DNA from 2 places in the Streptomyces crystallinus genome. Region 1 is predicted to be linked to the other one. Evidence: riboswitches for the same ligand, from Rfam matches in the RefSeq annotation. Region 1 holds a riboswitch; the other holds the start of a gene.
The links. A riboswitch is a leader RNA that binds a small molecule or an ion and turns the genes downstream of it on or off. The one in region 1 is predicted to bind glycine.
Positions count from the first base shown of each region.

Region 2: another riboswitch for glycine. It lies ahead of gcvT (glycine cleavage system aminomethyltransferase GcvT); the one in region 1 lies ahead of gcvP (aminomethyl-transferring glycine dehydrogenase).

Region 1 covers NZ_BAAACA010000006.1:1,020-15,670, reverse strand. Annotated here, with positions in the region: gene ABD236_RS03960 (hypothetical protein) at 408-995, shown strand; gene ABD236_RS03955 (DUF5999 family protein) at 1,331-1,537, shown strand; gene gcvP (aminomethyl-transferring glycine dehydrogenase) at 1,645-4,530, opposite strand; glycine riboswitch at 4,591-4,725, opposite strand; glycine riboswitch at 4,726-4,823, opposite strand; gene ABD236_RS03945 (PRC-barrel domain-containing protein) at 4,935-5,315, shown strand; gene ABD236_RS03940 (DNA polymerase IV) at 5,228-6,781, opposite strand; gene ABD236_RS03935 (MerR family transcriptional regulator) at 6,851-7,480, opposite strand; gene ABD236_RS03930 (bifunctional nuclease family protein) at 7,665-8,138, opposite strand; gene ftsR (transcriptional regulator FtsR) at 8,192-8,932, opposite strand; gene ABD236_RS03920 (FHA domain-containing protein) at 8,992-9,933, opposite strand; gene ABD236_RS03915 (DUF881 domain-containing protein) at 10,016-10,936, opposite strand; gene ABD236_RS03910 (small basic family protein) at 10,942-11,274, opposite strand; gene ABD236_RS03905 (DUF881 domain-containing protein) at 11,271-12,194, opposite strand; gene ABD236_RS03900 (sugar phosphate nucleotidyltransferase) at 12,292-14,651, opposite strand, start outside.
Region 2 covers NZ_BAAACA010000005.1:171,737-186,387, reverse strand. Annotated here, with positions in the region: gene ABD236_RS03725 (thioesterase family protein) at 1-401, opposite strand, end outside; gene ABD236_RS03720 (trimeric intracellular cation channel family protein) at 472-1,128, opposite strand; gene ABD236_RS03715 (M1 family metallopeptidase) at 1,202-2,608, opposite strand; gene ABD236_RS03710 (ABC transporter ATP-binding protein) at 2,705-4,084, opposite strand; gene ABD236_RS03705 (ABC transporter ATP-binding protein) at 4,081-5,175, opposite strand; gene ABD236_RS03700 (ABC transporter permease) at 5,172-6,182, opposite strand; gene ABD236_RS03695 (ABC transporter substrate-binding protein) at 6,286-8,046, opposite strand; gene ABD236_RS03690 (ABC transporter permease) at 8,112-9,110, opposite strand; gene ABD236_RS03685 (enhanced serine sensitivity protein SseB C-terminal domain-containing protein) at 9,511-10,308, opposite strand; gene ABD236_RS03680 (enhanced serine sensitivity protein SseB) at 10,443-11,204, opposite strand; gene ABD236_RS03675 (AAA family ATPase) at 11,344-11,973, opposite strand; glycine riboswitch at 12,102-12,224, shown strand; gene gcvT (glycine cleavage system aminomethyltransferase GcvT) at 12,369-13,481, shown strand; gene gcvH (glycine cleavage system protein GcvH) at 13,551-13,928, shown strand; gene glyA (serine hydroxymethyltransferase) at 13,954-14,651, shown strand, end outside.

The DNA of each region.
Region 1 (14,651 bases):
AACGTCCCATCCGGGCGGGCCGCGTAGTAAGCTGGTACGAACCGGCCTCGGGCACATGCATTCGGCATACAGCAACCGGCGGATACCACCGCTTCGGGAATGGTGAAAAACACAGACGGGTTTCGGCCGACCGGCGTAGCGGGACCTTTCCAGGCAGGCCGCGTACCCCGTTCCGCGAATCGGGATGAATGCCGCATCAGCAGGACCTGATTCGGACTTGCCCGAAATACTGCCGACAGCTAGCGGAAACCCGCCGTGAACACGTGTCGTATAAACTTTGCGAACGAGGCAGAGAGTTGGCGCCCGGCCACTGCCCCCCGGCCCCCCTCTGACCCCGCGTCACCGCAGACAGCGCCGTCCGCACCGCCCACGCACCACCGTGTCTCCGAAGTGAGAGGCGACCCACCATGCCGCTGCATGTTCCCCCGGCTCCCGCGCCCGCCCTGCGCAGCGTCCTCGCGGCACTCGGTTCCCCCACCGCCGTCCGCGCGGCGCGCACCCCCGCCCTGCGAGCCGCGCAGGGCCCGCTGACTCCCGAACTCCCGCTGCCCGTCCATGTGCTGGACCGGATCACCCCGAGCGCCCGCGCCCCGCACAGCCGACTGGCCGGCTGGCGGTTCCTCATCAGCGACGCGGGAAGCGCGGTCGCCGCCGCGGACACCGTGCTCACCCCGGACGGCTGGGCCTTCTCGCACTTCTTCGAGGGCCCCTACCTCGCCTCGACCCAGCACGCCCTGCGCCAGGCGGAGGCGCTCACCGTGGACTTCGAGCCCCGTCTGCTCTCGGTGCCCGAGCTCTACATGCTCACCCTGTGGCTGCGGCGCGACCTCACGGCCGACCCCGCCTCGGGGGAGCTGGACCCGGCCGATCTGCTGGTGCCGCTGGCGCCCGCGCCGCCCGGCATCTGCGCCCACCGCCCGCACCGGGTCTCCGAGCTGCTGCCGGTGATGACCCTGCGGCTCACCCCCGCGCCGCTGCTCAGCCAGCCGGTCTGACACCCGGCCGCCCACCCGCGAGAGCCGCCCGCGGCGCCCCGGAGCCCACCCGGCCCGGGGCGCCGCGCTGTGCGCCCGCGCGCGCCCTCCTCCGTACGGGCTAGCCCGTAACGGCCACCGCGAACCACCCGAAGAGGCAGGGCAGTTGAGTTGAACCGGCCGCACGAGTGATGCGTCAATATGCAGTAGGAAGTGGTGCCGCGAAATCCCTGCGGATTGACGCCCGTAGGGCAACACTGGGAGCGGACCGACCGACTTACCAACGGGGGGCGGCCATGAACACCGCATCGAGCCGCAGGACACTCAACTCTACGACGCAGCGAAAGAACGCATCCATGTGCCAGCACCAGCCAGCCTGCCCGACAGCCGACTCCGCCGACCGGGAGGCCGCGCAGCTCGTGGCGCACCACCCGGAGCAGGGCTGGAGCCTGCTGTGCAACGGCGTCCTGATCTTCGAGGACACCGGTGAGCTGCTGCCGGACGGGCGGATCATCGCCCCGCACCGGGCGCTGACAGCCGGACAGGTGGCGAAGGCCGCCTAGCCGGCCTCGCGGGCACAGACCGCACAGCACCACAACAAAGAAGGGGCCGGCCCGGGGAGGAACCCCCGAACCGGCCCCGACGCATGTCAGCCGTGGACGGACCTACATCAGTTGTCGTACTCGTCCAGCGGAGGGCAGGAGCAGACCAGGTTGCGGTCGCCGAAGGCACCGTCGATCCGGCGCACCGGCGGCCAGTACTTGTCGGCGGCCGAGACACCGGCCGGGAAGACCGCCTCCTCGCGGCTGTACGCGTGGTTCCACTCGCCGCCGAGCGCGGCCGCCGTGTGCGGGGCGTTGGCCAGCGGGTTGTCGTCGGCGGGCCACTCGCCCGAGGCGACCTTCTCGATCTCGGCACGGATCGCGATCATCGTCTCGCAGAACCGGTCGATCTCGATCAGGTCCTCGGACTCGGTCGGCTCGATCATCAGCGTGCCGGCCACCGGGAACGACATCGTGGGCGCGTGGAACCCGTAGTCGATCAGACGCTTGGCGATGTCGTCGACGCTGACGCCGGTCGACTTCGACAGCGGGCGCAGGTCCACGATGCACTCGTGCGCGACCAGCCCGTTGGGGCCGGTGTAGAGCACCGGGTAGTGCGGCTCCAGGCGCTTGGCGATGTAGTTGGCGGCCAGCACCGCCACCTGGGTGGCGCGCTTGAGGCCCTCGCCGCCCATCAGCCGGACGTACGCCCACGAGATCGGCAGGATGCCGGCCGAGCCCCACGGGGCGGCCGAGATCGGGCCGACGCCCGTCTCGGGACCGGCGGTCGGCTGGAGCGGGTGGTTGGGCAGGTACGGCGCGAGGTGCGCGCGCACACCGACCGGGCCGACACCGGGGCCACCGCCGCCGTGCGGGATGCAGAACGTCTTGTGCAGGTTCAGGTGCGAGACGTCGCCGCCGAACTTGCCCGGCTTGGCGAGGCCCACCAGCGCGTTGAGGTTGGCGCCGTCGACGTAGACCTGGCCGCCCGCGTCGTGCACCTCGCCGCAGATGTCGGCGACGTGCTCCTCGAACACCCCGTGGGTGGACGGGTAGGTGATCATCAGCACCGAGAGCTCGTCGCGGTACTGCTCGATCTTGGCGCGCAGGTCCGCGATGTCGACCTCGCCGTCGTCGGCGGTCTTCACCACGACGACCTTCATCCCGGCCATCACGGCGCTGGCGGCGTTGGTGCCGTGCGCCGAGGACGGGATCAGACAGACCGTGCGCTGCTCGTCGCCGTTGGCGCGGTGGTAGGCGCGCACCGCGAGCAGACCCGCGAGCTCGCCCTGCGAACCGGCGTTGGGCTGGATGGACACCGCGTCGTACCCGGTGACCTCGGCGAGGCGCTCCTCCAGCTCGTGGATGAGCGTGAGGTAGCCCCCGGCCTGCTCGACGGGCGCGAAGGGGTGCATCTGCCCGAACTCGGGCCAGGTCACCGGCTCCATCTCGGTGGTCGCGTTCAGCTTCATGGTGCAGGAGCCGAGCGGGATCATGCCGCGGTCCAGCGCGTAGTCGCGGTCGGCGAGCTTGCGCAGATAGCGCAGCATCGCGGTCTCGGAGCGGTGCTGGTGGAAGACCGGGTGGGTGAGGAACTCGTCCGAGCGCAGCAGCGCGCCCGGCAGCGTGTCCGCAGCCGTGGCGTCCAGCGCCTCGATGTCGCCCTCGGCGCCGAAGGCGGCCCAGACGGCGGCGACGCGGTCGCGGTCGGTGGTCTCGTCACAGGCGATCGAGACGGTGTCGGCGTCGACCAGGTGCAGGTTGACCCCGCCGTCCCGGGCGGCGGCGACGGCGTCGGCGGCCTTGCCCGGCACCCGGACGGTCAGCGTGTCGAAGTACGAGCCGTGCACGACCTCCACACCGGCGGCGCGCAGCCCCTCGGCGAGGATCACCGCGTAGCGGTGGGTGCGCCGGGCGATCTGCCGCAGGCCGTCGGGGCCGTGGTAGACCGCGTACATCCCCGCCATGACGGCGAGCAGGACCTGCGCCGTACAGATGTTGCTGGTGGCCTTCTCGCGGCGGATGTGCTGCTCACGGGTCTGCAGGGCCAGGCGGTACGCCTTGTTGCCGTCCGCGTCCACGGAGACGCCGACCAGTCGGCCGGGCAGGCTGCGGGCGAACTTCTCCTGGACCGCCATGTAGCCGGCGTGCGGGCCGCCGAAGCCCATCGGGACGCCGAAGCGCTGGGTGGTGCCCACCGCGATGTCCGCGCCGAGCTCGCCGGGCGAGGTCAGCAGGGTCAGGGCGAGCAGATCGGCGGCGACGGTGACGACCGCGCCCAGCTCGTGGGCCTCGTCGATGACCGGCTTGAGGTCGCGGACCTCACCGGAGGCGCCCGGGTACTGGAGCAGCACACCGAAGACACCGCGCTCGGCCACCTCGGCCGGGATGCCGTGGCTCAGGTCGGCGACGACCACCTCGACACCGGTCGGCTCGGCACGCGTCTCTATGACGGCGACCGTCTGCGGCAGGGTGTCGGCGTCGACGAGGAAGACCCCGCCCTTGACCTTGCCGACCCGGCAGGAGAGCGCGAGGGCCTCGGCCGCCGCGGTGCCCTCGTCGAGCAGCGAGGCGCCGGAGGTGGGCAGCCCGGTGAGGTCGGCGACGACCGTCTGGAAGTTGAGCAGCGCCTCCAGCCGGCCCTGCGAGATCTCCGGCTGGTACGGCGTGTAGGCCGTGTACCACGCGGGGTTCTCCATGACGTTGCGCAGGATCACCGGCGGGGTGAAGGTGCCGTAGTAGCCCAGGCCGATCATCGGGGCCAGGACCTTGTTGCGGTCGGCGAGCGAGCGCAGCTCGGCCAGGACCTCGGCCTCGGTGCGGGCGCCGGGCAGACCCAGCGCCTCGGCGCTCTTGATCACGTCCGGCACCGCCGCGGCGGTCAGATCGTCGAGCGAGCCGTAGCCGACCTGCGCGAGCATCTTCGCCTGGGCCTCGGCGTCGGGCCCGATGTGGCGCTGCTCGAAGGGAATGCCCCGCTCGAGCTCGGTGAGCGGCATGCGGTTGGCGGTCATTACGGAGGCCTCCTGGTCTGCGCGACCTGCGAGGGGCACCACGGCGCGGGTGCCCGGACGGCCTCCCCCTCTGTCATCTCAACCTGAGAGCTTCACCGGGTCGCGTGGGGGCTTCCCGGCTTTCACCGTCGGTGAGGACGGGGTGCGCGCACAGGCGTCCGCCCGCACGTCCCCCGTCCTGCTTTCCAGAGTGACCTCGTCCGCGCGGTACGTGGGCCTGAGAGATTCCGGGGAGGATTTGCTCCTTCGGCGCCTTCGGACATCATTCCGAAGGACTCTCCCGCACGGGGTCAGCAGCCATCGCCAGCGTACCAGCGCGGCCCGGCCCTGATCCTTCGAGTGGCCGACGCCCGCGTTGTGCACTTTCGTAGTCTTACGAGCAGTTGCGACCAGTTGGAGGGACCGTGCAGACCGATATCGATCCGCGCAGCCTGATCGGCCGCAAGGCGTTCGACCGCAACGGCAACAAGATCGGCACGGTGGACGAGGTCTACCTCGACGACGCCACCGGAGTGCCCGAGTGGGCGGCCGTGCGCACCGGCCTGTTCAGCCGGGACGCCTTCGTCCCGCTGGAGCCCAGCAGCCTCGTCGACGAGGCCCTGCACATCCCCTACGACCGCGCGCTGATCAAGGACGCCCCGGACTTCGGCGTCGGCCGCCACCTCTCCCCCGAACAGGAGCTCCAGCTCTACCACCACTACGGTCTGGACATCGCCGCCCCCGATCCCCTGCCCGGCGCCGACCGGGACTTCGGGCGGCTCGCGGGCGAGGAGGACGACGCCTGATCCACCGCGCCGGTCGTCGCCCCGGGCCCGGTCCCCGTCCCCCCTCCTTCGGTCTCCCCGGGCCCGGCCACCAGCGGCGGCAGCGGCTCGGAGGGGCCCTGCGGCTCCTCCGGCCCGGCCACCAGCGGCAGCGGCTCGGACGGCTCGAGGTCGGGGTCGTCCATCCGGAAGGTCCGCACCCGCCCGGGCACGGCGGACAGCGGCGTCTCGAACCGGACGGTGACCCGCCCCACCCCGCTGCCCTGCACCCAGCCGGGGCCGAACTCGCGGTGGTGCACATCGTGCCCGGCCAGCCAGCGCCGCTCGGCCGGGTCGACCGCCGAGGGCTGCTCGGGAGCGGCCGGATCCGCCTCCGCCTCGGCCGCCGCCTCCTCGGCCGCGCCCTGCTCACCGGCCGCCGCCTGGGCGAACAGGTCCTCCTGGGTGAAGTCGGCGAGGCCGCTGACCCCGACGCCCAGCAGGCGCACGCCGCCCGTGGTGTCCACGGAGTCGAGCAGCCGGCCGGCCGCCTCACGCACCACCGCCGGGTCGTCGGTGGGGCCCCGGAGCGTCTCCGACCGGGTCAGCGTCGAGAAGTCGTATCTGCGGACCTTCAGGACGATCGTGCGGCCCGAGTGCCCGGACGCCCGGAGCCGCTGCACACACCGGTCGGCGAGCCGCCCCACCTCGTTCGTCACCCGCACCCTGTCGTGCAGGTCCACGTCGAAGGTGTCCTCCACCGACACCGACTTGGTGTCCCGCTCGGCCACCACCGGCCGGTCGTCGAGCCCGAGCGCCATCCTGTGCAGCGAGGCGCCGTGAGCCTTGCCCAGCAGCCGTACGAGCTCGTCCTCGCCCGCCTCGGCCAGATCCGCGACCGTGGTCATCCCGGCCCGGCGCAGATGCTCCCCGGTCGCCGGCCCCACCCCCGGCAGCGTCCTGACCGGCATCGGGGCCAGCAGCTCGCGCTCGGTGCCGGGGTCGATGAGCACCAGTCCGTCGGGCTTGGCCTCCTCCGAGGCGATCTTCGCCAGCATCTTGGACCCGGCCAGCCCCACGGACCCCGTCAGACCCGTGGTGGCCAAGATGTCCGCACGCAGCTTCTGACCGGCCTCACGGGCCGTCTGCGCGTCCCACGCGACTCCCCCGGCCTCCAGGTCCACGAAGGCCTCGTCGAGGCTCAGAGGCTCCACCAGGGGCGACAGCCGCCCCAGCAACTCCATCACCTGCTCGCTGATCGAGCGGTAGAAGCCAAAGCGCGGGACAAGATAGGCGCCATTGGGACACAGCCGTCTCGCCTGGGCCATCGGCATCGCGGAGCGCGCACCGAAGCGCCGAGCCTCGTACGACGCGGTGGCCACCACACCGCGCGGTCCGAGACCGCCCACGATCACGGGCTTTCCGCGCAGGCTCGGCTTCGACGCCTGCTCTGCGGCGGCGAAGAAGGCATCCATGTCCAGATGCAGAATGGTCGGCGCGGCTCTCACATCACCGATGCTGCCTCACGCCACTGACAATCGGCCCCCGGCGGACCGGCGGCCCCTTGCCGGGGCCGTTCAGACCGCGCGGTTGCGGCGCCGGGCGAGCTCGTCGGCGGGGTTGTGCCCGACCAGCGTCTCGCCGGTGTCGACCCGCTCGCCGTGCAACTGCGACAGGGCCGCCTCGACGTCACGCCACACCACGCCGACCGCGATGCCGAAGACGCCCTGGCCGCCCTGGAGGAGGTCGACCACCTCGTCGGGCGAGGAGCACTCGTAGACGGTGGCCCCGTCGCTCATCAGCGTCATCCGCTCCAGATCGCGAAAGCCCCGCTCCCGCAGGTGCTGGACGGCGGTGCGGATGTTCTGGAGGGCGACCCCGGTGTCCAGGAAACGCTTGACGATCTTGAGGACGACGACGTCCTTGAAGCTGTACAGCCGCTGGGTGCCCGATCCGTACGCCGGACGCACGCTCGGCTCGACCAGACCGGTGCGCGCCCAGTAGTCGAGCTGCCGGTAGGTGATCCCCGCCGCCGCGCACGCGGTCGGCCCCCGGTAGCCGACGGTGTCCGCGCCGGAGTCGGCCGCGCTGTCGTGAAGGGGGAACCCACTGCTCGAAACCGGCCGGGAGTTCACAGGCGGGTACGGCCCGCTCTCCCCCGGACGTCCGGGGGCCTCCCCTGCCGTACTGTCGCCGCTGCTTCTCACGCCGACCCTCCGTCCTAGAACTGCCCTCACGACGGTAGGCAGTCACTCGGGGTGCGTCAACGATCGCCACACTCGGCACGCCGAGTGATAATCACCCTGAGAGTGGTTTCGCGTACCCCTCTTCGGGGAAAGGCTACTCGAATGCGCCGGAGCCGCCCGGTGTGCGGGGGCTCCCGGCGGCGGCTCACTGGCTGTTGGTGCCGAAGTCCTCGGGCGAGATCTGGTCGAGGAACTCGCGGAACTTCTCCACCTCGTCCTCCTGCTCGTCCGGGATCGCGATCCCCGCGTCGTCGAGCACCCCGTCACTGCCGTAGATCGGCGTTCCGGTGCGCAGGGCGAGCGCTATGGCGTCGGACGGACGCGCGCTCACCTCGACACCACTGGCGAAGACCAGCTCCGCGTAGAAGACCCCTTCGCGCAGGTCCGTGATGCGGACCTCGGTCAGCTCCTGACCCACGGCCTCCAGCACGTCCTTGAAAAGGTCGTGCGTCAGCGGCCGCGCCGGAGCCATCCCCTGCTGGGCGAAGGCGATCGCGGTCGCCTCCCCTGGACCGATCCAGATGGGGAGGTACCGATCGCCTCCCACTTCACGCAGGAGCACGATCGGTTGGTTGGAGGGCATTTCCACCCGGACACCCACGACGTCGAGCTCGTTCACACAGCAACCCTAGGACGTGCCCGGCCGGTTTGGGTAGTCGGGGACCCCCGAGGTCAGTGCAGCCGGACCCCGAGAGCGGTCTGGACCAGGGCCGCGTGGAGCCGTACGGACAGCGCCGCGAGCTCCTTGACGGTCGCCTCCGCATGCGCCCTGGTCTGCGGGTTGCGGTGCAGCCGCAGGGGTGCGACCACCTGTTCGACGAGACCGGCCTCGCGGTCGGCGGCCGCCTTCATGGCGCGAAGATGACGCGGTTCCAGACCGAATCGGCCCAGGTCCGCCACAAGACGTGCCACATTCACCGACTCCGCGTCGTACCCGCCCTCGGGACCGGCCGAGATCAGCCCGTACGACTCCCACTCGGTCAGCTCCGCCTCGGTGACCTCGGCGGCCACGAGAAGCTCCGTACGCCCCACACGGGACGCCGTGGGGCGCTCCTGGCCGTCCTCGCCGCCGTCCGCCAGATCGCGCCCGGTGCCCGCGGCGGGCAGCACGGGCTGCTCTCCCCGGCTCAGCGCGTCCAGATGCTCGCGGATGACCTTCAGCGGCAGATAGTGGTCCCGCTGCATCCGCAGGACCTGGGCGAGCCGCTCCACGTCCTCGGGGCTGAACTTGCGGTACCCCGACGGCGTGCGCCGCGGCTCCACCAGGCCTTCGGACTCCAGGAAGCGGATCTTGGAGATGGTGACTTCGGGAAACTCCTCGCGCAGCTGGTTGAGCACGGTGCCGATGCTCATCAGCCGGTCGCCCGCGGTGGCGGTGCCGTTTCCGGCACCGCCCGTCGGTGTGTGCAGCATGGGCCTTCCCTGGATGGGTCTTCCCCCTGAGGGACCCCCCGAACGGATCTGGGAGAGGGTCAGACGCCGTGCTGGCTCGCGTAGAACACCAGCCGGTACTTCCCGATCTGCACCTCGTCGCCGTTGGACAGGTCGATCGAGTCGATCCGCTCCCGGTTCACATACGTGCCGTTGAGGCTGCCGACGTCCGAGACGGTGAAACGGCCGTCCGGGTTGCGGCGGAACTCCACATGACGGCGCGACACGGTCACGTCGTCGAGGAAGATGTCGCTCTGCGGATGCCGGCCCGCCGTGGTCAGCTCGCCGTCCAGCAGGAAGCGGCTGCCCGAGTTGGGCCCGCGGCGCACCACCAGCAGGGCGGAGCCCAGCGGCAGCGCGTCGACCGCGGCCTGCGCCTCCGGAGACAGCGACGGCAGCGCCGTCTGGCCCGTCACCTCGGAGTCGTACGCCTCCAGGCCGGAGATCGAGATCGTCGACGTGGTCTCCGCGGCCCGCTCCGGGACCGCGCCCGGGCGCAGCGGGGCGCCGCAGTTGGAACAGAAGCGGCTCGCCGCCGCGTTGCTGTGCCCGCACCTCGTACACACCGGCATGGACGGATCCTCCTGCCCGGGCTGGACCGCGTGGGCGCTGGTCGCGTACGGATCGGGCGTGTGGCCACCCTCCGTACGCGAAGGGTTCCCGAAACCTATGCGGCCGGGACCGGCAGGGTCAACAGAAGACGCGCCCGGACCGCCCGGAATGTCACCCCCGGGGCGGCTCACCTCATCGCGGAACAGCGGGCGCTCGCCGCCCTGCTCCTCCGCCTGTCCACGGCCTCGGGCACGGTGCCGGGCGGAGCCACTGGCACCGTCCTCACGTGCGCTCTTGCCGAACAACTTCGCAAACAACTTCACGGGCGATTCCCCTTGACCGAAACAGACCCGCCCGTGGGGCAGGACGAACCCAGAATCAACACACCGGCCGACCCGGACATCCTCACAACGTCCGTATCCGCCAAACAGTTTCCACCACGCACCACGAGTTGGGTGCGTCGACCCCCCGCAAGCTCATGCCCTTGTGCGGTCGCTGGCATGCGGCCCCGCGTCACCGCGAGGACGACCGAGCGTAGTCAGGCCGCTTCGCCGGTCGCAAGGCATCCACGACGATCTTCTCGGAACGGACCACAGTGGCCGTGGCCTGCTCCTTCTCCAGAGTCTGCACCACGCCGCCGGGGATGTTGAGCGCGGGTTCGAGATCCTGTGGCTTCCCGATCACCTTGAAGACGTAGGGGGCCGTGGTCTTGTGGCCGTCGATCTCGATTCCCCCGTCCGCGTCCGAGAAGTACGTGTTGGCGACCACCCGGACGTCGTTCACCTGGATCGCCTCCGCGCCCGCCGCACGCAGCTCCTGGATGGTGTCGAGCAGTTTGTCCGCCTCGACCGCCTTCTTGGAGTCGGTGATGGTCAGCGTGATCCCCGGCCCCTGCGCCGCGACCGTACCGGCCAGGATGCCCAGCTGGCGCTCCTTCTCCAGGGTCTGCTTGCGCGCCTCCGCCGCCTGGTTGGAGCTGGTCTCCAGCTCGGTGCGCTGCCCCTCCAGACGCGTCTTCTCGTCCTCCAGCCGCTTGGTACGGGAGTCGAGCTCGTCCAGGATGCGCACCAGGTCCTCCTGGCGCGCCCCGCGCAGCGCGCTGTTGTCGCTGTTCGAACGGACCTGGATGGCCAGCCCCAGACCCAGCACGAACAGCAGCACGGCGACGATCAGTTGGGCCCGGGTCACCCGAGGCGGCCACAGCCCGGCCGCCAGCCGCTGCCGGCCCGTCACCTGGACAGGCGAGGGTTCCGCAGCCGCGGGGGCAGATGTCCCGGACTCCGGGGCAGACGGTTCGGGCGCTGGGGGCAGCCCGGCCGCCCTCGGCGTGTCGGCCCCGGCGGGCCCCGCGGGCTCCGGCGTGGAAGGAGTGCTTCCGGCGCCGGGCCCCGGAGTGCGCCCCGGACCCTGCTCAGGTGTGTCTTCGCTGCTCATCGGCCTCACGCCCGGAAGACATGGCGACGGATGGCCGCGGCGTTGGAGAAGATCCGGATGCCGAGGACGACCACCACACCGGTCGACAGCTGCGCGCCCACGCCCAGCTTGTCACCGAGGAACACGATCAGCGCCGCCACCACGACGTTCGACAGGAAGGACACCACGAAGACCTTGTCGACGAAGATGCCGTCGAGCATGGCCCGCAGACCGCCGAAGACCGCGTCCAGCGCGGCGACGACGGCGATGGGCAGATACGGCTCGACCACCGCGGGCACCTCGGGCCGGACCAAAAGTCCGACCACGACTCCCACGACGAGGCCAAGTACGGCGATCACGATGTACCTTTCCCTCTGGCGGCCGCGCCCCTGCCGGCGCCCGTGGCCTGCGGCTGTGCTGTACGTACGATCAGGCTCGGCGCGGCCGGCAGGCGCACCTGGGACTGGTCCGAAATGCTGGAGCGGATGCCGTAGTTCTCCTGGAGCACATGGAGGTACTGGCCGTCGGCACTGTCCTGGAAGGCGGTGCTGAGCTTCTTCCCGTCCCCGACCGCGAGCACCGTGTACGGCGGCACCAGCGGCCTGTTGTCGACCAGTATGGCGTCGCCCGCCGCCCTGATCGCCGAAAGGGCGGTCAGCCGCTGCCCGTTGATGGCGACGGCCTCCGCGCCCGACTGCCAGAGCCCGTTGACGATGCGCTGCATGTCCCGGTCGCGCACCCGGCCGGTGTCCGCGAAGCTGGTGTTCTCGCGCGGACCGCCGCCCCCGCCCGACTCGGTGTTCTTGGCGTCGTCGACGACCAGCTTCACCCCGGGGCCGCGCACCTCGGTGGCCCCGGACAGCAGCGCGACCAGTTCGCCCTGGTCACCGCCGTGTTTCTCGAGCGCCTTGCGCTGGCGGTCGCCGACCTCACGGCGCAACGAGTCGACCTTCTTCTGAAGGTCGTCGGCCGCCTTCGTCTCGGCCTCCACGCGCCCGATCAGCTCCTGGCGCTCCTTGGCGACCACCGGTGCCGTTATCCGCGCCTGCGCGGCCCCGATCGTCACCACCACGGCCGCCAGCACCAGACCGGCGGCCAGCCCCAGCTTCGCGCTCAGGGTACGGGGCAGGCCCTCCTTGCCCTCGGCCTTGCGCCGGGCCGTCGCCTCCGCGTACCCGTCGTCGAGCGCGTGGTCCATCACATTGGTCAGCAGCGACATGGACGCGTCCGGGCGGGACGGCGGAGAAGGTGTGCTCCGAACGGGGGGCTGCTGCGACATGCCGCACATCGTCGCACGTCGGCGCCCCTGCCGCCGAATGGCCCCACCGGTGTGCCGGGCGGCGTCCCACGACCCCGCCCGGCACCCTGGGACGACCTCAGTGACCTGCGCTGTCCACGATCGCCGACCACTCGTCGAGCAGCGCCTGCGCGGAGGCGTCGTCGGGCCCCTCGGCCCACAGATGGGTGACCGCCTCGGCCGGGTCGGGCAGCACCATCACCCAACGCCCGTCGGCCTCCACGACCCGTACGCCGTCAGTGGTGTCCACCGACCGGTCCCCGGCCGCCTCCACCACCCGCCGCATGACCATGCCCTTGACGGCCCACGGGGTCGCGAGATCACGCCGCAGCACATGGGCACGCGGTATCCGCGCATCGATCTGGCTGAGCGTCAGCTGCGTACGCGCCACCAGGCCGATCAGCCGGACGAACGCGGCGGCGCCGTCGAAGACGCTGCTGACCTCGGGAATGATGAACCCGCCGCGCCCGTCGCCACCGAAGATCGTCGACTCCTCCCGGCCCACCCGGGTGAGGTCGTCGGGCGAGGTGGTCGTCCAGTCCACCTGCGTCCCGTGGTACGCGGCGACCTGCTCGGCGATACGGGTCGTGGTCACCGGCAGCGCCACCCGCCCGCTGCGCCGCTCGGCCGCCACCAGGTCCAGCATCACCAGGAGCGCCCGGTCGTCCTCGACGATCCGCCCGCGCTCGTCGACCAGCGACAGCTTCTCGCCGACCGGGTCGAACCGCACGCCGAACGCGGCCCGCGCCGACGCCACGATCTCCCCGAGCCGCACCAGACCGGCCCGCCGCGCGTCGGCGGTCTCGGTCGGCCGCGACTCGTCGAGGCCCGGGTTGATGGTGAGCGAGTCCACCTGGAGCCGCCCGAGCAGACTGGGCAGAACCAGCCCCGCACTGCCGTTGGACGCGTCCACCACGACCTTCAGCCCGGCCTCCGCGACCCCGGTCGTATCGACCTTGCGCAGCAGCGACCCGGTGTACGAGTCGAAGACGCTGTTCGGGAACTGGAGGTCGCCGATCTCCCCGGGGAACGCCCGCCGGTACTCCTGACGTGCGTAGACCCGGTCCAGCTTGCGCTGCCCGGCCTGCGAGAGGTCCGCGCCGCGCTCGTCGAAGAACATGATGTCCACGGAGTCCGGCACACCCAGCGAGGTCCGGATCATGATCCCGCCGGCGCTGCCCCGCGCCGTCTGCTGTCTGGCCACCGGCAGCGGTACGTTCTCCAGATCCCGTACGTCGATGGCGCTGGCCTGGAGGGCCGAGATCACCGCCCGCTTCAGGGCACGCGCGCCACGTGAGTGGTCGCGGGCCGTGGTGACCGTCGCCCCCTTCTTCAGGGTCGTGGCGTACGCACCGGCCAGCCGTACCGCCAGCTCCGGCGTGATCTCCACGTTCAGGATGCCGGAGACCCCGCGCGCCCCGAAGAGATGCGCCTGGCCCCGCGACTCCCAGATCACCGAGGTGTTGACGAACGCGCCCGCCTCGATGGTCTTGAACGGGTAGACCCGGACGTTGCCCTGAATGATCGATTCCTCACCGACCAGGCACTCGTCCCCGATGACAGCGCCGTCCTCGATCCGGGCCGCCCGCATGATGTCGGTGTTCCTGCCGATCACACAGCCGCGGAGATTGCTGTGCTGGCCGAGGTAGACGTTGTCGTGGACGACGGCCTTGTGGAGGAAGGCTCCCGCCTTGACGACGACGTTCGACCCGATGACCGTGTGCTCACGGATCTCCGCACCGGCTTCGACCTTGGCGTAGTCGCCGATGTAGAGCGGACCGCGCAGCACCGCGTCCGGATGGACCTCGGCGCCCTCCGCCACCCACACACCGGGCGAGATCTCGAAGCCGTCGATGTCGACGTCGACCTTGCCCTCGAGCACGTCGGCCTGCGCCTTCACATAGCTCTCGTGCGTACCGACGTCCTCCCAGTAGCCCTCCGCGACATAGCCGTAGATGGGCTTGCCCTCCTTCATCAGCTGAGGGAAGACATCACCGGACCAGTCGACGGGCACATCGGCCTCGACGTAGTCGAAGACCTCCGGCTCCATCACATAGATTCCGGTGTTCACCGTGTCCGAGAAGACCTGGCCCCAGGTCGGCTTCTCCAGGAAGCGCTCGACCTTTCCCTCTTCGTCCACGATGGTGATGCCGAATTCCAGCGGATTGGGCACCCGGGTCAGACACACCGTGACCAGTGCGCCCTTCTCCTTGTGGAAGTTGATGAGATCCGTCAGATCGAAGTCGGTGAGGGCGTCACCCGAGATGACGAGAAAGGCGTCGTCCTTGAGTGCCTCCTCGGCGTTCTTGACGCTGCCCGCGGTGCCGAGCGGCTTCTCCTCATTGGCATAGGTGAGCTCCATCCCGAGCTCTTCACCGTCGCCGAAATAGTTCTTGACCAGAGAGGCCAGGAACTGCACGGTTACGACGGTCTCATGGA
Region 2 (14,651 bases), on a different contig from region 1:
GGCTTGGCCGTGGTGCGGACGTCGTCCGGCAGCGCGTCCAGGTCGCCGTAGGAGGCGAGCACCCGGATGCGCTCGACCTCGGCGCCGTTCTCGTCGTACTGGAAGAGCGAGGCCTGGCCGGTGGAGAGCGTACGGCCGGTGCGCACCCGCTGGGTGCGGACCACGGCCGGGCCGGGGACGGAGGGCGTGAGGTAGTGGGCCGTCACGCTGAACGGGTCCGCGTGCGGGAGCGCCTGACCGAGTGTGCGGCCGAGGAGGGCGAGGAGGTATCCGCCGTTCACGGCCTGGATGATCGTCCATCCGGCCGAGAGATGGGCGTCGTAGACGCCGTCTTCGTCTGCGCGCGGGGTGACGGCGGTGTCCCGGTCGAACTCGCTGTCCCCGATCGTTGCCTGTGCCATGCGGCCAAGGTACACCCGTACGTTACTGAGCGGTAGCTTTTTTTCCCGGGACGACTCACTCCGCCCCGGACTACTCCTCCGCCGCCGCGCTCCTGCGGTTCCACGCCCTCGGCGCGCGCCAGTGGTAGTGCATCGCCGCCAGGCGCAGCAGGAACGCGGCCACCACGGCGAATCCGCTGGTCGCGGCGTTCAGGATGTCGAAGCGGATGCACAGCGCCACGATCGTGGCGCCGACGATGGCCGGGACCGCGTACAGGTCGCGGTCCCAGCGCAGCAGCGACGGGACCTCGTTGGCCAGCACGTCGCGCAGGACTCCGCCGCCGACCGCCGTGGCCAGGCCCAGGGCGGCGGAGGAGGTGAGGCCGAGCCCGTAGTCGTACGCCTTCGTCGTGCCGGTGACGCAGAAGAGGCCGAGCCCCGCCGCGTCGAAGACGTTGACCGCCCGCTGGGTGCGCTCGACCTCGGGGTGGAGGAAGAAGACCAGCACGGCGGCGAGCAGCGGGGTGATGAAGTAGCCGAGATCGCTGAACGCGGCGGGCGGCACCGCGCCGATGATCAGATCCCGGAACAGCCCTCCGCCCAGCGCGGTGACCTCGGCCAGGACCGCGATGCCGAACACGTCGAAGTTCTTGCGTACGGCGAGCAGCGCGCCGGAGATCGCGAAGACGAAGATCCCGACGAGGTCCAGCGAATGCTGGACGGAGGGGGTGAACAGTTCGTGGAGCACCCGACATTTTTACCCCGACGCGTGTTCAGGCCTCGAACATGCCGGGCGCTCCCGCTCCCTGCCGGACCCGCTCCTACCAGGCCGGCTTGCCCGTGGTGAAGATCCACTTCTGGAAGAGGTCGTCGAGCCGCTGCCCCGAGATCCGCTCGGCGAGCCTGATGAAGTCGGCGGTGTCGGCGTTGCCGTACCGGTGGAGCCGGGTCCAGGTGGGGAGCAGCTTGAAGAACGCGCCGTCGCCGATGCGCTCGCGCAGCGCCTGGAGGGTCAGCGCCCCGCGCCGGTAGACGGCCCCGTCGAACATCGTGTCGCGCTGGGGGTCGGCGACCTCGCGCTGCCAGAACGCGTCCGTGGCGGGCACCCGGTTGTAGAAGGCGCGGGCCAGGTCGTGTGCGGTCCCCCGCCCCTTGTGCTCCTCCCACAGCCACTGCGCGTAGCTGGCGAAGCCCTCGTTGAGCCAGATGTCCTTCCACTGCGCCACCGAGACCGAGTCCCCGAACCACTGGTGGGCGAGCTCGTGGACGATGGTGGTCTCGTTGCGGACCGCCGAGTACGCGGGCTTGGACTGCACTTCGAGCGAGAAGCCCGCCTGCGGCATGTCGTCGACGATGGCGCCCGTCTCCTCGAACGGGTACGGGCCGAAGACCTGGGACCAGTAGTCGGTCGCCTCGGCGGTGACCGCGTAGACGTCGACCTGGTTCTGCCCCTTGAGCACCGGGTCGACGGCCACGTAGATCGGCGTCCCGGCCGGGGTCTTCCCGGTCCTCACATCGAACTTGCCGATGGTCGCGGTGGCCAGATAGGTCGCCATCGGCCGGTTCTCGCGCCAGTGGAAGTACGAGCGCTCCCCCCGGTCGTAGGAGGACAGGAGGCGGCCGTTGGAGACGCCGGTCAGGCCCTTGGGGGCGTCGATGCGGATGTCGTAGGTGGCCTTGTCCGCGGGGTGGTCGCTGGAGGGGAACCAGGTGGAGGCGGCGTTGGGCTCACAGGCCACGAAGACGCCGTCCTTGGTCTTCATCCAGCCGTAGTCGGAGCCGAAGACGATGGGGCCGTTGAGGGCCACGGGCACGCCGCCGTAGACGACGGACACTTCGAACTCCTGGCCCTTGCGCAACTTATGACGAGGCGTCACCACGATCTCGTCGCCGTCGCGGGTGAAGTCGGCCGGTCTGCCGTTCACCCGTATCGCGTCGACGGTGAGCTTCTGGAGGTCGAGGTCGAAGCGGGTGAGGGTCTGGGTGGCGCGGGCGGTGATGGTCGTACGCCCGTCGAGCCGCCCCGAGTCCGGGTGGTAGGAGACACCGAGGTCGTAGTGGAGGGCGTCGAAGCCGCCGTTGCCGAGGTCGGGGAAGTAGGGGTCGCCGATCCCGGCCGCGCCGGGCGAGCCGCCACCGGGTGCGGCGGCGATGGTGAAGGCCGAGGCCGCCGCGGTGGCGAGGGCGAGCAGCCGGGAGGTACGACGTGCCGAACGGGAGAGTGCCATGGGTCTGCCCTTCGAACGCGTTTCCGTGCGTACGGACAGGCAGACTCTGCACTCTCCCGTTTCGGCGTGAACATGACTTTGCCGAACCGTCATGCGTTACTTGTCGGTTGACTCCTGGACGGGGGAGTCCGGTCCGGCTGCCTCAGGAGTCCGCGCCGCCTCGGCCGCCTCGACCGCGGCCCCGGCGGTCTCGGCGCGGGCCGCGGCCCCGGTCGCCGCTTCGGCCTGAGCCGCGGCTTCGGCCTCCGCGCCGGTCCCCGCCTCCGCCGGCGCCCCGGCTACCGGTGCCTCGATGTCCGACGCGTCGGCGTCCGGAGCCTCGGTCTCCGCCGCCTCCGCGGCCGCCGGCTCGCCGGCCGAGACCAGCTCGACCGACTGGCGTGCCTGCGGCAGCACCGCCTCGCCCGGTGCCTGGTCCGGCGCGTTCTCCGGGTGGTGGCAGGCGACCTGGTGGCCGGTCTTCAGCGCGGCCAGCGGCGGCTCCTGCGTCTTGCAGATCTCCGTCGCCTTCCAGCACCGGGTGTGGAAGCGGCAGCCGCTCGGCGGCGAGATGGGCGACGGCACATCGCCCTTGAGCAGGATCCGCTCGCTCTTGACGCCCTTGCGCTTGGGGTCCGGCACCGGCACCGCGGAGAGCAGCGCCTTGGTGTACGGGTGCATGGGCGAGGAGTAGAGCGACTTGCGGTCGGCGATCTCCACGATCTTGCCGAGGTACATCACCGCGATCCGGTCCGAGACGTGCCGGATGACCGACAGGTCGTGGGCGATGATCACGTAGGTGAGGCCCAGCTCGCTCTGGAGGTCGTCGAGGAGGTTGACCACCTGGGCCTGGATCGACACGTCGAGCGCCGAGACCGGCTCGTCCGCCACGACCAGCTTCGGGTTGAGCGCGAGCGCCCGGGCGATGCCGATGCGCTGGCGCTGGCCGCCGGAGAACTCGTGCGGATAGCGGTTGTAGTGCTCGGGGTTGAGGCCCACCAGCTCCATCAGCCGCTGGACCTCCTTCTTCACCCCGCCCTCGGGCGTGACGCCCTGGAGCCGGAACGGGGTGGAGACGATCCCGCCGATGGTGTGGCGCGGGTTCAGCGAGCCGTACGGGTCCTGGAAGATCATCTGCATGTCGCGGCGCAGCGGACGCATCTTCCCGGCCGACATGTGCGTGATGTCGTGGCCCTCGAACTCGACCTTGCCGCCGGTCGGCTCCAGCAGCCGGGTGACCAGCCGGCCCATCGTCGACTTGCCGCAGCCGGACTCGCCCACCACGCCGAGGGTCTCACCCGCACGGACGTCGAAGGAGATGCCGTCGACGGCCTTGACCGCGCCGGTCTGCCGGCCGAAAAGACCCGACTTGATGGGGAAGTGCTTGGTGAGCCCCTCCACCTTGAGGATCGGCTCGGGCGAGGAGGCCGACTGCTCCGGGATCGCCCTCTCGGTGCCCTCGGTGCCCGGGGCGGGCTTCTTCTCGCTCTCGCTCACAGCTTCGGCGCAATCTCTTCGGTCCAGATACGGGTCCGCTCCTCCTGCGACATATGGCAGGCCGAGAAGTGCCCTTCGGCGTCGTCCCACTGCTTGAGCTCGGGACGCACGGTGCGCGTGACGTTGTCCTTGGGCAGGTCCGCGTACGGGCAGCGCGGGTTGAAGGCGCAGCCGGACGGCACGTTGATCAGCGACGGCGGCGAGCCCTTGACGGGGATCAGCCGGTCGGTCTCCTCGCGGTCGATGCGCGGCATCGACCCCAGCAGGCCCCAGGTGTAGGGGTGCTGCGGCTCGTAGAAGACCTTCTCGGCGGGGCCACGCTCGACGCAGCGGCCGCCGTACATCACCAGCAGGTCGTCCGCCATCTCGGCGACCACGCCCAGATCGTGCGTGATCATGATGACCGCGGAGCCGAACTCCTTCTGGAGGTCCCGGATGAGGTCCAGGATCTGCGCCTGGACGGTGACGTCCAGGGCGGTGGTCGGCTCGTCCGCGATGAGCAGCTCGGGGTTGTTGACCAGCGCCATCGCGATCATCGCGCGCTGGCGCATACCGCCGGAGAACTCATGCGGATAGGAGTCCACGCGCTTGCCGGGCTCGGGGATGCCGACCCGGTCGAGCATCTCGATCGCGCGGGTCCTGGCGGCCTTCTTGGAGACCTCGTTGTGGACCCGGTAGGCCTCCACGATCTGCGCGCCCACCGAGTAGTAGGGGTGCATCGCGGAGAGCGGGTCCTGGAAGATCATCGCCATCTTGCGGCCGCGCAGGCGCCGTACGTGGTCGGGGTCGGCGCCGATCAGCTCCTCGCCGTCCAGCCACACCTCGCCGGAGATCTTGGCGTTGGCGCTGCGGTGCAGCCCCATCAGCCCGAGCGAGGTCACCGACTTGCCGGAGCCGGACTCGCCCACGATGCCCAGCGTCCGGCCCGGCTTGATGTCGAAGCTGACCCCGTCGACGGACTTGACCAGGCCGTCGTCGGTGTTGAAGTGGATGCGCAGGTCCCGTACGGAGAGGAAGGCCTCCCCGGCGTCCGCGGGGCGCTCGGCCACCGGCTCGCCGACGGCCGCGCCGGTCTTGTTCAGGTCGCTCACGAGAGCCTCACCCTGGGGTCGATCGCGGCGTACACCAGGTCCACCAGCAGATTGCAGAGAACGATGAAGAAGGCGGCGACCAGGGTCACGCCCATGACGACCGGGAGGTCGTTGTTGCGGACGCCGTCCACCGCGTAGAAGCCGAGCCCCTGGAAGGAGAAGACCTGCTCGGTGATGACCGCGCCGCCGACGAGCAGACCGAAGTCCATGCCGAAGATGGTGACGATCGGGGTGAGCGCGGCGCGCAGGCCGTGCTTGCCGATGACGGTCCGCTCCCGCAGGCCCTTGGCGCGGGCGGTGCGGATGTAGTCCTCACCCATCGTCTCCAGCATTCCGGCCCGGGTGAGCCGGGCGTAGAGCGCGGAGTAGAGGAAGGCGAGGCTGCACCAGGGGATCAGCAGGTTCCAGGCCCAGTCGGCCGGGTTGTCCGTGAACGCCACGTAGTTGACGCCGGACCACACGGGCCACTGGACCGTGAACAGCCCGAGGAACAGCATGCCGGTGAAGAAGATCGGGAGGGAGACGCCGGCGAGGGCGACGCCCATGAAGAAGCGGTCCAGGAAGGAACCCCGCTTGAGGGCGGAGACCACACCCACCGCGACACCGGAGATCAGCCAGATGACGGCCGCGCCGATGGCGAGCGAGAAGGTGACCGGGATGCGGTCGGTCAGCTGCGGCCAGACCTCGACGTGGTTCTTGAACGAGTAGCCGAAGCAGGGGGCGTGGCAGACCGTGGCGTCGGGACCGAACTTGTAGGTCGCGCCGACGAAGATCTGCTTGAGGAAGTGCCAGTACTGCTCATAGAGCGGTTGATCGAACCCGAGGTTCTTCTTCACCGCGGCGATCGCACTGGCATTGGCGTCCTTGCCCACGTACTGGGCGGCCAGCTGGTCCATCGTCTGGCCGGCGAGCCGGGGCACCAGGAAGTAAATCGCGAAGGTGACCGCGCTGACGATCAGCAGCAGGAGCACCGCGCCGAAAACGCGTCGGATGATGTACGCAGCCACAGCTGTCCGGCAACCGGCGCCCGCCAGGCCGGGGGGCTCCCGACCCGGCGGGCACCGGTGCCTTCACCTGCCTTTCAAAAGAACTCGGGGGTTCAACCGCTACTTACTTGGAGGAACCCATCAGCAGGTAGTCGTACATACCGAGGTACGCCTGGGTGACGGTGACGTTGGTGGCCGACGCCGGGCGGAACAGCAGGTTCTTGCGGTAGATCAGCGGAACGGCGGAGGCGTTCTCGGCGACCATCTTGTCGATGTCGCCCCAGGCCTTCTCACGGGCGGTCTTGTCCGTGTTGGCGATGGCGTCGTTCAGCGCCTTGTTGATCGCCGGGTCGTTCAGCTCCTGGACGTTGTTGCCACCGGACGGCTTGATGGCCGAGCCGTTGATGATCTGGTCCAGGAAGCCGAAGCCGGTCGGCCAGTCGGCGCCCCACGCGGTCATGATCATGCCGAGCTTGTGGTCGTGCACGTACTGCGGGTTGCCCGCGAAGTTCTGGAAGTACTTGCCCGCCGGGAAGGACTTGATCTCGGCGTTGATGTTGAGCTTCTTCAGCGACGCCTGGACCGCGGTGGCCATGGCCATCTCGGACGGGCGGTCGGAGCGGGCCGTCAGGCTGGTGGAGAAGCCGTTCGGCTGGTTGCACTGCTTGAGCTCGTCCTTGGCCTTGGCCTCGTCGCCCTTGTCACCCGGGGTCTCGTACAGGTTGAACTTGGCGTAGCCGTTGACGGTCGGCGGCAGCAGCGTCGAGGCGACGTCACCCTTGGGCGCGCCACCCGCGGCGGCCTGGATCGACGCCTTGTCGATGCCCCACTGGACGGCCTTGCGGCAGTGGATGTTGTCGAACGGCGCGACGTTGACGTTCAGACCGATGTACGAGGTGGCACCGGCGTACGAACCGTCGGTCTGCGACTTGTACTTGGGGCTGGTCAGGACCTTCGGCTGGGTCTGCGGGGAGACACCGGTGCCGGCCGCGTCGGCCGTCAGGTTGTCCGCGAGCAGCTCGTTGTCGACGGTGACCGCGTTGACCTTGAACCGGATGCTGATCTTGTCCGGCAGGGCCGGGCGGTTCGGGTCGGTCTTCGGGTCCCACTGCGGGTTGCGGACGAGGGTCGCGCCCTTGCCCTCCTCGTACGACTGGAACTTGTACGGGCCCGAGGAGACGATGTGCTGGACGTACGTCGCCCCGCCGTCCTTGGCCTGCGGCACCGGGGCCGTCTGCGAGAAGGTCGCCAGGTAGTCGAAGTCCGCGAAGGCGTCCTTCAGCTTGAAGACGATGGTGGTGTCGTCCGGGGTCTCGATGGACGCGATGCCCTTGGGGTCCTTGTCCTTGTACGGACCCTGGTACTTGTCGCCACCCTCCAGGTGGGACTTGAAGTACGTCGGGCCGTTGGACAGCGCCTCGGGGGCGAAGTTCGAGCGCTCGACGGCGTACTTGATGTCCTTCGAGGTGATCGGCGTGCCGTCCTCGAACTTCAGCCCCTTCTTCAGGGTGTACGTCCAGGTCTTGGCGTCGGGGCTGGCCTTGCCCAGCGACTCCGCGAGGTCCGGGACCACCGTCAGGCCGTCCTTGCCGGCGGCCGGCTTGAACGTGGTGAGCGTACGGCCGTACAGGCGGGAGAAGTTCTGCACCCAGCCGTAGTACGTGTTGCCCGGGTCCAGCGAGTCCGGGACGTCCGACATCGCGTAGGTGGCGGTGCCACCCTTCTTGTCGGACTTGTTCACGATCTGGGTCAGGCCGGCGTCGGTGACGGACTTACCGCCGCCGCCCTTCTTGCCGTCGTCGTCCTTGGAGTCGTTGCACGCGGTGGCCCCCAGCGTCAGCGCCACGGCGGTAGCGATCAGAACGGTCGCTTTTCTCGTCTTCACCTGAGGAATGCCCCCTCTATGGATGGTTGCGGCAGATGTGTCGTTGTGTGGCAGGTGCCGCGTGCTTACTTGCCTCGCGGGTCGAGGGCGTCTCGCAGCCCGTCGCCCAGCAGGTTGAACGCCAGGACCGTGATGAAGATCGCCAGGCCCGGCACGATCATGTACTGCGGGTCCGCCTCGTAGAGGTCGGTCGCGGTGGTGAGCATTCCGCCCCACGACGCCTGCGGCGGCGAGATACCGACGCCGAGGAAGCTGAGTCCGGCCTCGAACAGGATGTTCGTGGGGATCAGGAGCGTCGAGTAGACCAGGATCGGCGCCACCAGGTTCGGCAGCAGCTCCCGGATCAGGATGAACGGACCGCGGGCGCCGAGGCTCTTGGCGGCCTCGACGAACTCGCGTTCGCGCAGGCTGAGCGTCTGAGCGCGGACGATACGGCCCATGTACGGCCAGCTGAAGAAGCCGATCACGAAGATCAGCACGCTGATCCTCAGTGGCAGCCCGGACATTCCGAACGCCCCGTCCTGGAGGGACGCGGAGATCGAGATGGCGAAGAGCAGCAGCGGGAACGCCAGGAAGACGTCCATCGCGCGGCTGATCAGGGTGTCCGCCCAGCCGCCGTAGAAGCCTGCGGTGACGCCCATGATCACGCCGATGACGACCGAGAGCAGCGTGGCGCCGCCCGCGACGAGCAGCGACACCCAGGAGCCCTCGATGATCCGGGACAGGATGTCGCGCCCGTACTGCGGGTCGACACCCAGCGGGTGCTCCCAACTCATCCCGCCCCAGGCGCCCTTGGGCGCCAGCAGGGCCGGGTCGATCAGGTCCTGGTGGAACTCGTTCGGGTCGAGCCCGAACGCCCACTGGATGGGCTTGGAGAGAACGGCCAGCAGGATGAGCAGGACGACGACGACGCCACCGGCGACCGCGAGTTTGTCGCGCTTGAAGCGCGTCCAGGCGATCTGTCCGAGTGAACGGCCCTCGATCTGGCTCTGCTTGGCCCCCGTGAGTACTGCCTCCGGCGGCACCTCGGCAGCCGATCCGGTGGTCTCGAGCGGTGCGGTCACAGTGCCTCTGACCCCTCCCGGCCGGCGGATGGCCGGCCCGTACCAGCCGCTGTGGCGGCTTGTTCCATCAGGTGGTGCGGTGATCTGCGACGGGCCAACCGGCCCTTGTTAGCCGGGAGTCTTCAACGCGTTCGCGATCACCCGCCAGACCTGACGGTGAATGGTTGCCTAAACGTGATGCGGTCAGACGGCTTCCGTTATGCGGACGTCGTGATCGTCTGAGCGGACCAGTCGTGCACTAACCGACCAGATCGGTCATGTCACCCAACTGCCTTTATGAGGCGTGGAATTGGGTGGACCAGTCGGGGCAACCAGGACAGCGGCGACGGGCGCGGGCCGGTGCGGCGCCCGTAATGGGTGGGAGGTATGCCTCTGCGTTGCTTGTGCGGATTGCTTGACGTCAGTAGGCGCGCGGGGCGGCCGGCGGATAGCCGTATCCGCCCGCCGGGGACGCCGGGGCGGCGTGCGCCTCGCGGTCGTAGAAGGGGCGCCCGTTGGCGCGCAGCCACATCCCGACCGGGTCGTACTCGTCGGAGAGCGCGACCGTGGAGACCGGCAGCCCGTCCGGGACGGCGGCGACCGACTGCTGCATCATCGCCCGCACCGCGTCGACCGACTGCGGCCCGGTGTCGTAGAGGTCGAGGCCGATGGCCAGATACGGCGTGCCGAGCGCGGGCTGCACCCAGGCGCGGCGCAGCGCCCGGACAGCCGGGGTGCGGTGCGCGTGCTGGGTGAGCAGGGCGTAGAACTGCGGGATCTCCACGGCCGGCTCGGTGATCCGCAGCGGCCCGGCGGGCATTCGGTCCAGGCCGGTGGCGATCCGTCGCAGATCCGGCCAGGGGATGCCGACCCCGCCGCCGGGGGCGTGCGGGTTGAGCCAGATCCCGTACCGGTCGGGGTAGAGGGCGCGGGCGATGTCACGGCCGGTGACCACCTCGTGCGCCCGGTTCCAGCCACTGGCGGCGAGCTCCTGGGCGGAGGTCACACAGGGTGCGTACGCCACCCCGTCGACCTCCATGTTCCCGTACTGCGCGTCGGGGGCGCCGGGGCCGCCGTGCCAGAGCAGCATCCACAGCCGTCCGGAGGAGGGGTCGGCGAGGGCGTGCAGCAGCGCCTCGTACGCGTCGTAGCGTCCGGGGGCCACCTGGCGCAGCATGTGCTCGACCTGCCCGGCCGCCGCGGTGCCTGACGCACTCACCCTGGGTCCCGCCCCTCTTCGGTCCCCCGCGCCGCCGGTGCACAGGCGTGCGGCCGTGGGGGGTCTACGGATTATGGAACCAGCTTATGCGGGAGTGCTGACGGACGGCCCGCGCGTGGGAGGACGGAGCGGCGCTAGAGGGTGGCGCGCGTGTAGAAGGGGCGCACGCGCTCGCGCATCCAGTCGCCCACCGGGTCCTGGGCCACGTCGAGCAGCACCAGGTTCACCGGCCAGCCGACCGGGACCCGGCCCAGCGCCCGGCCCAGCGCCTCCATGGGGGCGTTGCGCCCGGCCCCGTCCCAGGTGGAGAACTCCACCCCGATGAAGAGGGTCGGCTCGTCGCCCTCGATGGAGGCCAGCGCGCGGCGGGCGGTGAGCACCACGCCGATGGCCTCGAACTCGGCGGCCGCGGCGGCCAGGAAGTCCACCGGGTCCTCCTGCCAGTCGGGCTCGAAGAGCCGCACCCGGGCGCCGGAGGCCGGGCCGTCCAGGGCGGTGCGGCCGGTGCGGCACAGCTCGGCGACGGCGGGTGGCGGCAGCGGTACGCCGACCGCGCCCTCCGGGTTCAGCGCGATGCCCAGCTGCGGCGGCAGACCGCGGGCGAACTCCACGGCGGGCGCGATCGCGAAGGACATGTGCGCGCCGACGCACTGGAGGAATTGCTGCTCGGAGCTGTAGACGGGGACGTACGGCGCGCCGTCGATCTCCATGGTGGGCAGATCGAGGTCCCGGCTGTCCTGGCTGCCGCCGTTGGGGAGCGGGACCCAGACCGGGTTGCGTCCCAGGACCTCTATCAGACGGGGGCCCGCGCCCGGGACGCCGAGCGAGGCCGCCAGCGCCTCCTCCAGCTCGTTGCCCGGCCAGCCGCCACCGCCGTGTGGTTGGAGCAGGTCCATCTGCCGTCCTTCGTCTGCGGGCCGATTGTGGCTGGTCGCGCAGTTGCCCGCGCCCCTGGGAGGTACGGCCGGCCGTGCCCGAATGGCACAGCCCCGCGCCCCCGGAAAGCAGGGGTCGCGTCGTCCCCGTGCTCAAACTTTAGCCCCGCCCGGGGCTCTCCTCGAAAGCGATCCGGGCCACCGCCTGGGCCGCCTCCCTGTCCAGCAGGACCGCCGACGCCACCCCCCGGGGCAGGCGGCCCTGCGCCACCGCCGCTATCAGCCGCGGCACCGCCCGGCAGTGGCGGGCGAAGGCGTACGAGGAGACCTTGCGGCCGCGTGCCAGCTGGCCCTCCAGGGCCGTGCGGGGAGAGACGTCGAGCAGCACCAGATGCAGTGAGCGGCCGCCACGCGCCGCCCCCCGCGCCAGTGACCAGCGCACCCAGGCGTGGGTGCCGCAGTCGTGGACGGCCAGGCCGCCGCCCGAGCGCAGCGCCCGGTGCATCCGCAGGAAGTGGGCGACCCGGACGACCGGGCGGTACAGCGCGTACGGCACCGCGCCCATCCGGGCCTCCCAGGCCTTGCGGGTGTCCTGCGAGTCGATCCCGACGCCGGTGACGGCCCGCCGCAGCAGGGTCGTCTTGCCGCTGCCGGGCAGGCCGGAGACCACCACCACGTCCCCCTCGGCGAACCGGAGCGTGCGCGGTGAGCGGCCGCCCCGGCCGCGCAGGTCCCGGACCACCGGAACCGGCGCGTCCGGCTGTGCCTCGGCCGTTGTGTGAACCGTCATCGTGCTCCCCCTGCCGGGTCGTACGACCCTTTCCCCATGCGCGTAAAAGGATGGTAATGAGACTCGGGTGATGTGGTCCCCGTGGGCGGCGTGCAATGATGTGCGCGCCAAACTGCATACCGGCCGCTTGAATCCACGCGGGAGAGTCCCCGGCAGTTCCCCCAAGGCCCCAGCGGGCCGGGTGGATCCCGGGGCGCCGAAGGAGCAAGTCCCTCCCTTGAATCTCTCAGGCCCCGTACCGCGTGGATGAGGCAGATCTGAAAAGCGGGTCGCGCGTTCCCGGACGGCGCGGCCCCACCCAAGGTGCAAGCCGGGTCTCCCGGCGAACCTCTCAGGTTCCGATGACAGATGGGGAGGATCGTCCTCGCCGTCATGCCCTTGGGAGCCACACCCTCATGAGCAACCCCCGTCTCACCGCCCTCGACGCACTCCACCGTTCGCTGGGCGCGACCATGACCGACTTCGCCGGCTGGGACATGCCGCTGCGCTACGGCAGCGAGCGCGACGAGCACAACGCCGTGCGCACCCGGGCCGGCCTCTTCGACCTCTCCCACATGGGCGAGATCACCGTCACCGGCCCGGACGCCGTCAAGGCGCTCGACTACGCGCTGGTCGGCAACATGAGCACCATCGGCGTGGGCCGCGCCCGCTACACGATGATCTGCCAGGAGGACGGCGGCATCGTCGACGACCTGATCGTCTACCGCCTCGGCGAGAGCGAGTACATGGTCGTCGCCAACGCCGGGAACGCCCAAGTCGTCCTGGACGCGATCACCGAGCGTGCGGCCGCCTTCGACGCCGAGGTCCGCGACGACCGCGACGCGTACGCACTGCTCGCCGTCCAGGGCCCGGAGTCCCCCGGCATCCTCCAGTCGCTCACCGACGCCGACCTGGACGGCCTGAAGTACTACGCGGGCCTGCCCGGCACGGTGGCCGGCGTCCCGGCGCTGATCGCCCGTACGGGCTACACCGGCGAGGACGGCTTCGAGCTCTTCGTGGCCCCGGCCGACGCCGAGAAGCTGTGGCAGGCGCTCACCGAGGCGGGCCGGGACGCGGGCCTGGTGCCGTGCGGTCTGTCCTGCCGCGACACCCTGCGCCTGGAGGCGGGCATGCCGCTGTACGGGCACGAGCTGACCACCTCGCTGACCCCGTTCGACGCGGGGCTCGGCCGGGTCGTGAAGTTCGAGAAGGAGGGCGACTTCGTGGGGCGCGCGGCCCTGGAGGCCGCCGCCGAGCGGGCCGCCGCCAAGGCGCCGCGCAAGCTGGTCGGCCTGGTGGCCGAGGGCCGCCGGGTGCCGCGCGCCGGGTTCTCCGTGGTGGCGGACGGCCAGGTCGTCGGCGAGGTCACCTCGGGCGCCCCGTCCCCGACCCTGGGCAAGCCGATCGCGATGGCGTACGTGGACGCCGAGCACGCCGCACCGGGCACCTCCGGCGTCGGCGTGGACATTCGCGGTACGCATGAGCCGTACGAGGTCGTGGCGCTGCCGTTCTACAAGCGCCAGAAGTGACCCCTCGCACACGCACCGCATGACTTTTCCGTTCACCACCACTCCCCCTCGTACAGGAGAATTCAGCTCATGAGCAACCCCCAGCAGCTGCGTTACAGCAAGGAGCACGAGTGGCTGTCGGCCACCGAGGACGGTGTCGCGACGGTCGGCATCACGGAGTTCGCGGCCAACGCGCTCGGTGACGTCGTCTACGCCGACCTGCCCTCGGTCGGTGACACGGTCACCGCGGGTGAGACCTGCGGCGAGCTGGAGTCGACCAAGTCGGTCAGCGACCTGTACTCCCCGGTCTCCGGCGAGGTCGTCGAGGCCAACCAGGACGTCGTCGACGACCCGTCGCTGGTGAACTCCGCCCCGTTCGAGGGCGGCTGGCTGTTCAAGGTGCGCGTCGCCGAGGAGCCGGGCGACCTGCTCTCCGCCGACGAGTACACCGCGTTCGCAGGCAGCTGACCACGGCGTAAGGACTGATCTTCCGATGTCGCTTCTGAACACCTCCCTCCATGAGCTGGATCCGGACGTCGCCGCCGCCGTCGACGCCGAGCTCCACCGCCAGCAGTCCACCCTCGAGATGATCGCCTCGGAGAACTTCGCTCCGGTCGCGGTCATGGAGGCCCAGGGCACGGTCCTCACCAACAAGTACGCCGAGGGCTACCCGGGACGCCGCTACTACGGCGGCTGCGAGCACGTGGACGTGACCGAGCAGATCGCGATCGACCGGGTCAAGGACCTGTTCGGCGCGGAGTACGCCAACGTCCAGCCGCACTCCGGCGCCTCCGCCAACCAGGCCGCGCTGTTCGCGATCGCCCAGCCCGGCGACACGATCCTCGGCCTGGACCTGGCGCACGGCGGCCACCTCACCCACGGCATGCGCCTGAACTTCTCCGGCAAGCAGTTCAACGTGGTCCCGTACCACGTGGACGAGGCCGGTCTGGTCGACATGGCCGAGGTCGAGCGCCTCGCCAAGGAGCACCGCCCCAAGGTGATCATCGCGGGCTGGTCGGCGTACCCGCGCCAGCTGGACTTCGCCGAGTTCCGCCGGATCGCGGACGAGGTCGAGGCCCTGCTGTGGGTCGACATGGCGCACTTCGCCGGGCTCGTCGCGGCCGGGCTGCACCCGAACCCGGTGCCGTTCGCGGACGTGGTCACCTCCACCACGCACAAGACCCTCGGCGG